Regions from separate parts of the Bradyrhizobium sp. 14AA genome, predicted to be linked through region 2. Evidence: riboswitches for the same ligand, from Rfam matches in the RefSeq annotation. Region 2 holds a riboswitch; each other region holds the start of a gene.
The links. A riboswitch is a leader RNA that binds a small molecule or an ion and turns the genes downstream of it on or off. The one in region 2 is predicted to bind cobalamin.
Positions count from the first base shown of each region.

Region 1 (2,180 bases), on a different contig from region 2:
GCGCAGCCTGACACGCCGCTGGCCGTCGTGCATGATGCGACCGGCGCGGTCATCGCCGAGACCGGCTCGCGCCGCGGCCACGCTACGGGTACGTTCTTCCATCTGATTGCGGAGGACCGGTGAACGGTTTTGTCACGTTTGTCTCCGCCGGCCCCGGCGATCCCGAGCTGCTCACCGTGAAGGGCGCCGCGCGGCTGCGCGAGGCTGACGTCGTGCTCTATGACGATTTGGCGTCCGGCGCGATCCTCGATCTGGCCCGGCCCGGCGCCAACCTCGTCGCGGTAGGGAAACGGGCGGGGCGGCCCTCGACCAAGCAGCACCACGTCAACCGCCTGCTGGTCGACTATGCCGCAACCGGCGCGCGCGTGGTGCGGCTGAAGTCGGGCGATGCCGGCATTTTCGGCCGGCTCGAGGAGGAGCTGGAGACGCTGCGCGAAGCCGGCATCGCCTACGAGATCGTTCCCGGCGTCACCTCGGCCTGCGTCGCCGCGGCGCAAGCCGGCATTCCCCTGACCCGGCGCCACACCTCGCGCCGGGTGCAGTTCGTGACCGGCGCCGACGTCACGGGCGAGCTGCCGCCAAACCTGAACTGGGCGGCACTGGCCGATCCCGAAGCAACCACCGTGGTCTATATGGGCCGCCGCACCTTTCCGGCGCTTGTCGCAAAGTTGATCGAGCATGGCCTCGCCGCGGAGACCCCGGCGCTGTTCGCCGAATCCCTTGGCCGGGCCGACGAACGGCTGGTCCGCACCACGATTGCCGAGCTTGCCGAGCAGCTTGCGCGGGGCGGGGCGGCTTCCACGGCTGCCGTCATCCTGTTCGGCGCGCTGGCGGGGGATTATCCGTCATGATCGCCCCGGCCGCCCTTCGCCCCTTGACGCCCGGCTGGCGAAAGAGGCACACAGGAGATGCATGGTGCTCGACGCGGCGCAAAGCGCCGGAGCATAATCGGGAATGGGGGTGGGCGGACCCAGTTGCGGCGCCCAAAACCCCAGCCGCCCCCGCGACTGTAAGCGGTGAGGGGCTCCGATCAGCCACTGGGCCGCAAGGTCCGGGAAGGCCGGAGAACCCAGTGAACCGCGAGCCAGGAGACCGGCCGTGCAAGTTTTGAGGCCAAGGCAGTCGGGTGTGACGGCAGGAAGGATCTGAGCCATGCATATCGAACCAGGAGTCGTAACGGGCGCCAAGCTCGTGTTGAGTTACGCAACCGGCATCGCCGCAGGCGGCGTTGCGCTGAAGCTTGCGGCAGAGACCGTGCGCGAGCAGGGCATCACCTCGTTCGCGGCGCGCACCCTTGCCACCACCGTCCTGGTGTTCACCTTCTTCGAGATCCTGCCGCACTTCCCGGTCGGCGTCTCCGAGGTGCACTTCATCCTTGGCTCGACCCTGTTCCTGCTGTTCGGCGCTGCGCCCGCCGCCTTCGGCCTTGCGTTCGGCCTGCTGCTTCAGGGCGTGTTCTTCGAGCCGGCCGACCTGCCGCAATATGGCATGAACGTCACGACGCTCCTGGTGCCGCTGTTCGGGATCCAGGCGATCGCCACACGGATCATTTCGCGCAACACCGCCTATGTCGATTTGAAGTATCGCCAGGCGCTGGCGCTCTCGACGACCTATCAGGCCGGCGTGATCGCCTGGGTGGCGTTCTGGGCGCTCTATGGCTCCGGTTTTGCCATGAGCAACCTCGCCAGCATCGCCACGTTTGCGGCGTCCTACGCGCTCGTCATCGTGATCGAGCCGCTGGCCGATCTCGCCGTGCTGGCGCTGGCGAAGTCGCTGCGCGGTGTTACCGCGCCCGGCCTCGTCACCCCGCGCCTGCACAACGCGGCTTAAGAGAAAATGGGGCGGCCGTCATGGCCGCCCCGCCCACGCGCGATGCTCACGCTTTCCCTGATAGGCATCGGTTGCGGTGATCCCGGGCAGCTCACGCGCGCAGCCGTTCAAGCCATCAACGCAGCCGATCTCGTCCTGATCCCGCGCAAGGGGACGGCCAAGTCCGATCTTGCAGACTTGCGGCGGACGATCTGCGCGGATGTGCTCACCAGCGACAGGACGCGCATCGCCGAGTTCGATCTTCCTGTGCGCGACGCCGGTGAAGCCGACTACCGCAAGGGCGTGGACGATTGGCACGATGCCGTCGCCGCGGCCTGGTCGCAGACGATCGCAGATCATCTCGGTGGTGA
Region 1 is NZ_JAVAYM010000017.1:188,385-190,564, forward strand. It holds gene RAD15_RS27705 (cobyrinate a,c-diamide synthase) at 1-123, shown strand, start outside; gene cobA (uroporphyrinogen-III C-methyltransferase) at 120-851, shown strand; cobalamin riboswitch at 897-1,115, shown strand; gene RAD15_RS27715 (energy-coupling factor ABC transporter permease) at 1,153-1,830, shown strand; gene cobF (precorrin-6A synthase (deacetylating)) at 1,873-2,180, shown strand, end outside.
Region 1: another riboswitch for cobalamin. It lies ahead of RAD15_RS27715 (energy-coupling factor ABC transporter permease); the one in region 2 lies ahead of RAD15_RS36720 (TonB-dependent receptor).

Region 2 (2,180 bases):
GGCGCCAAGGGAGCGCCAAGGGCCGCCGGGCTTCCCGAGGCAGGAGGTCAGCGGTGCCGAGGCACCGGAACGATTCACATGCGTTAATCATTGAAGGGGCGGCAGGACGCGGAGTCCGATGGAATGGGTATGCTCGATCCCGGTCGATTTCTGGTGTCGTGCTCGCATTGCGATGCTTGGCCGATGGCGGCCAATGTGAAACGTTCGAGCTGGTCGGCATCCCCGCACGAAGTCCGCTTCGTGTGCCCGCGCTGCCGCCGCGAGGAGACCGCGATCGTCTCCGCCTCCGGCGAGCTGACGCCGATCAAGCGCCTCGACGTTCCGCCCCGCGACGTCACCGTTGCCTGGGCCCTGGCCCAGCGCCCGCGAGGACGGACCTGAACAGCCGGCATGCGGCACTATCGGTCGATTGACTCCGCAGCCGCGCGGCCCGTAAATGATCGGCGACGGTTCTCCTCACGGAGATCAAAAGGGAACGTGGTGCGGGATTTCCCAACGCGGGATTTTCTCAATGCCATGGCTGCCCCCGCAACTGTAAGCGGTGAATCTTTCGTCCTATGCCACTGGGAATCTCGGTCCTGGGAAGGCGACGGAGGGTAACGACCCGCGAGCCAGGAGACCTGCCGTCAGCCGTGGTCACACGCGAAGATGTCGGTCGGGGAGTACAGACATTGGCTTCATCGGAGCAATCGATCGCTCCGCCATGAAACCTCGTTCGCTGTGACGTGCCACTGACGTCATGCCGAGGTTACAATTGTGTCCCGTTTCGTCTCTGCAGCCGGGCGCCTCTGCGCCGGCCTCTTCACGTCCGTTTCCCTTTATCCGCTCGATCTTTCGACCGCCTTTGCACAGCAGGCCACCGCCGAGCCCTTGCCGCCGATCGAAGTGACGAGGTCCGACGAGAACCGGACGCGCGCGAGGGTTGCCGGCGACGGCGACACGGTCTGGCGGCGGGCGGCACCGAATGTCGCGCCAGGCGGAGCGCCGACGGGCACTGGCTCTGGCTCGTCCGGCTCCGGCCGTGAGACTGCCACCAGCAGCGGCGGCATTGTCGGGGCCGCCACGACCGTCATCACGGCCGCAGACATCGCCCATTCGCCGTCGCAGACGCTTGCCGAGATCATCGCGACGCAAGTGCCCGGTGCCCAGATCACGACGCTCTATGGCGGCCAGATCGGCGCCAAGACCAGTGTGGACCTGCGCGGCTTTGGTGCGTTTGCCACAGCCAACACGCTGGTGCTGGTCAACGGACGACGCCTCAACGATATCGACATGGCGCAGGTGGACCTCTCCACCATCCCGCTCAACTCCATCGAGCGGATCGAGATCACGCGCGGCAATTCCGGTGCGGTGCTTTATGGGGACAACGCGGTCGGCGGCGTGATCAACATCGTCACCAAAAACGGCGTCGGCGGACCGCCCGCCACCGCGCGCATCGAGGCCGGCTTCGGCTCGTTCAACACTGGGATCGGCAACGTCTCGACCTCGCTCAATTCCGGTCCGTGGTCGACCTCGTTCTACGGCAATGCCGTCAAGACCGACGGCTATCGCGACAACAATCACCATGTTCAGGAGAACGGCGTCGGCAATCTCAATTACACCACGCCCGGCCTGACCGCCTTCCTGACCGTCACCGGCGACAATCAGGAGCTGCGGCTGCCGGGCGGCCGCACCGTCGACCCCTCGATTGGCCTCGACGAGCTCGCCACCGCCCGGCGCGGGACCAGTACGCCGTTCAACTACGCCAACCAGCAGGGTTTTAGCGCGACCGCAGGCTTCACCAAGACCCTGGTGAATGGCGTCGATCTCATCGTCGATGGCGGCGTGCGTGACAAGAAGCAGCAGAGTGCGTTCTTCGCGAGCCCGACGCCGGTGCCGGCGTTCTTCACGTCGACCTATGTGAATGCTGACCTCACGACGTGGTCGATCACGCCGCGGCTCAGCGTGAAGGGCCTGCTGTTCGGAATGCCGTCGCAACTCTTGACCGGCATCGACTATTACGATGCGAGCTTTCAGCAAAACCGCGGCGCCGGGCAGGGGCTTACTCCCTGGCACAATTACGACCTCCGGCAGCAGACGGTCGCGGGCTATTTCCAGCATACGCTGGGTGTGGCGCCCACGACCGACATCTCCTACGGCGCGCGAGTGCAGAATGTCAGTCTCTCCGCTCGCGACAATTT
Region 2 is NZ_JAVAYM010000028.1:114,382-116,561, reverse strand. It holds gene RAD15_RS36725 (hypothetical protein) at 124-381, shown strand; cobalamin riboswitch at 431-642, shown strand; gene RAD15_RS36720 (TonB-dependent receptor) at 757-2,180, shown strand, end outside.

Region 3 (2,180 bases), on a different contig from region 2:
TACCGGAATGGACCACGAGCACTGCGGAGCCGGGTCCGATCCGCGAGAGACCTCGCCTGACGCGTGCGACCTGATCCTCAAAGCTTTCGCCACCCGGCGGCCTTCCGCGCGCCGGATCGCCCCAGAACTGTGCATAGGCCTCGCCGCCGGTCGCGGCGAGCTCGTCATGCCGACGACCGGTCCAGTCGCCAAAATCCTGCTCGCGGAATTCGCTGACCAATTCCGGCTGGAGCCCCAGCGCGCGAGCCGTTTCGACCGTGCGCCGGGCCGGGCTGGCATAGCTCCTCGCAGCATCCCGCGGCAGGCGGTACTGCAACGCCTCCAGCTGTGCGCGATCGCCGAGAGCGGCGGGTGCGTCGGCCGCATGGATCGTTCCTTTGACGCCGTCGACGGGCGCATGCCGTATCAGCCAGAGGAAGGTCTCGCCTTCCATGCTTATCTCCAAGGAAGTTGGTCGCTGTGGCAATAACGCCGCTACTGGTACATTGACTCTGTCTTGATGGTAATCCTAGATGGCTAGGACGGTTTCCCCGAGAGGGGATGAAAAGGGAATGCGGTGCGGGGACGTTGTCCCCAATGCCGCGGCTGCCCCCGCAACTGTAAGCGGTGAATCCTTCGTCAGAAGCCACTGGGTCCTCGGTCCCGGGAAGGCGACGAAGCGGTCACGACCCGCGAGCCAGGAGACCTGCCGTCAGCCGTGGTCACACGCGAAGATGTCGGTCGGGGAGTACAGACATTCGGCTTCATCGGAGGGCTGAGCGCCGGAAGATGGGACCTTGGTTCGCTGTGACGTGCCACTGACGTCATACCGAGGTCCAAGACCGTGTCTTCCACCCGAATTGTACGACCGCGCCGCTTCCTGCTTGCCTCTGTCGCGCTGACATCCTTTGCCGCTATCGATCTGCCCGCCGCGCTGGCACAGGAGGCTCGCGAACGCCTGCCGCCGATCGAAGTGTCGCCCGCCCAATCCCGCAAGCAGGCCAAGCCTGCCGGGCGCGACACGCAGAGCGCCCGCCGTGCGGCAGCGCGCAGGCCGGCGGCCGCGACGGCCGTGCCAAAACCTGCTGTGCCGGGCGCGGCAGGGCAGGGACAAGCGCAGACTCCGCTCAACACCAATGCGGTCGCCGAAAGCGCTTCGCGCCTCGGCCTGACCGTGCGGGAGATACCGGCGACCGTCGAAGTGATCTCGGCCGAGACCATGCGCGAGCAGGGCTATCGCACCGTGTCCGAGGTCGCCCAAGGCGCGGTCGGCGTGACCTCCGGCGACAGTCCGGGGGAGCCGGCGGGCTTCTCGATGCGCGGCTTCACCAACAGCCAGATCAACACGCTCTACAACGGCATCAAGATCGGTCCGCAGAACATGACCTCGCGGATCACCGACACCGCCAATCTGGAGGCCGTGGAATTTTTGAAAGGCCCGGCCTCGCTGATCTCGGGCGAGGGCGCCGCCGGTGGCGCGATCAATTTCGTCACCAAGCAGCCGCATACGGGACCAATCCGTAACGAGGCGGACTTCTCGTACGACTCCCTGAACTCGTTCCGCGCCCATTACGGCTCGGGCGGCAGCACCAATGTGCAGGGCCTCGATTATCGCTTCGACATCAGCCGCTCCTCACTCAACGGTTTTGCCGACGATACCAACACCAGGACGCTCGACGTGTCGGGCCAGCTGAACTATCGCATCTCCGACAGTCTCAAGGTCTGGGGTGCGATCGAGTATCGCGAGGATCGCGGAAAGGCCTATTGGGGCGCGCCGCTGGTGCCGGTTGCCTTCAGCGGCTCGCACGCGACGACGGGGATCGTCTCCGGCAACTACGTCTCGAACTACAACGGAACCAATCTGGGCGCGGTGACGATCGACGATCGCACCTTCAACACCAACTACAATGTCCTCGATAATCGTAACGTCGCGCAAGAGGTCTGGCTGCGCGGCGGCTTCGAGCTGAAGCTCGCGCCCGACCTGACGCTGAAGAGCCAGGCCTATGGCTACGGTGCAGAGCGCACGTGGTTCAACAACGAAGTCGAGGCGTTCAACTCCGGTACGAACCTTGTTGATCGCGAGCGCTTCTATGTGGCGCACAGCCAGCGGCTGGTCGGCAACATCACCGACCTGATCTGGGACACGAACATCGCCGGCTTTGACAACCGGTTCGTCACGACGTTGTCGTCAAGCTACCTCG
Region 3 is NZ_JAVAYM010000017.1:192,205-194,384, forward strand. It holds gene RAD15_RS27730 (histidine phosphatase family protein) at 1-433, opposite strand, end outside; cobalamin riboswitch at 506-707, shown strand; gene RAD15_RS27735 (TonB-dependent receptor) at 824-2,180, shown strand, end outside.
Region 3: another riboswitch for cobalamin. It lies ahead of RAD15_RS27735 (TonB-dependent receptor); the one in region 2 lies ahead of RAD15_RS36720 (TonB-dependent receptor).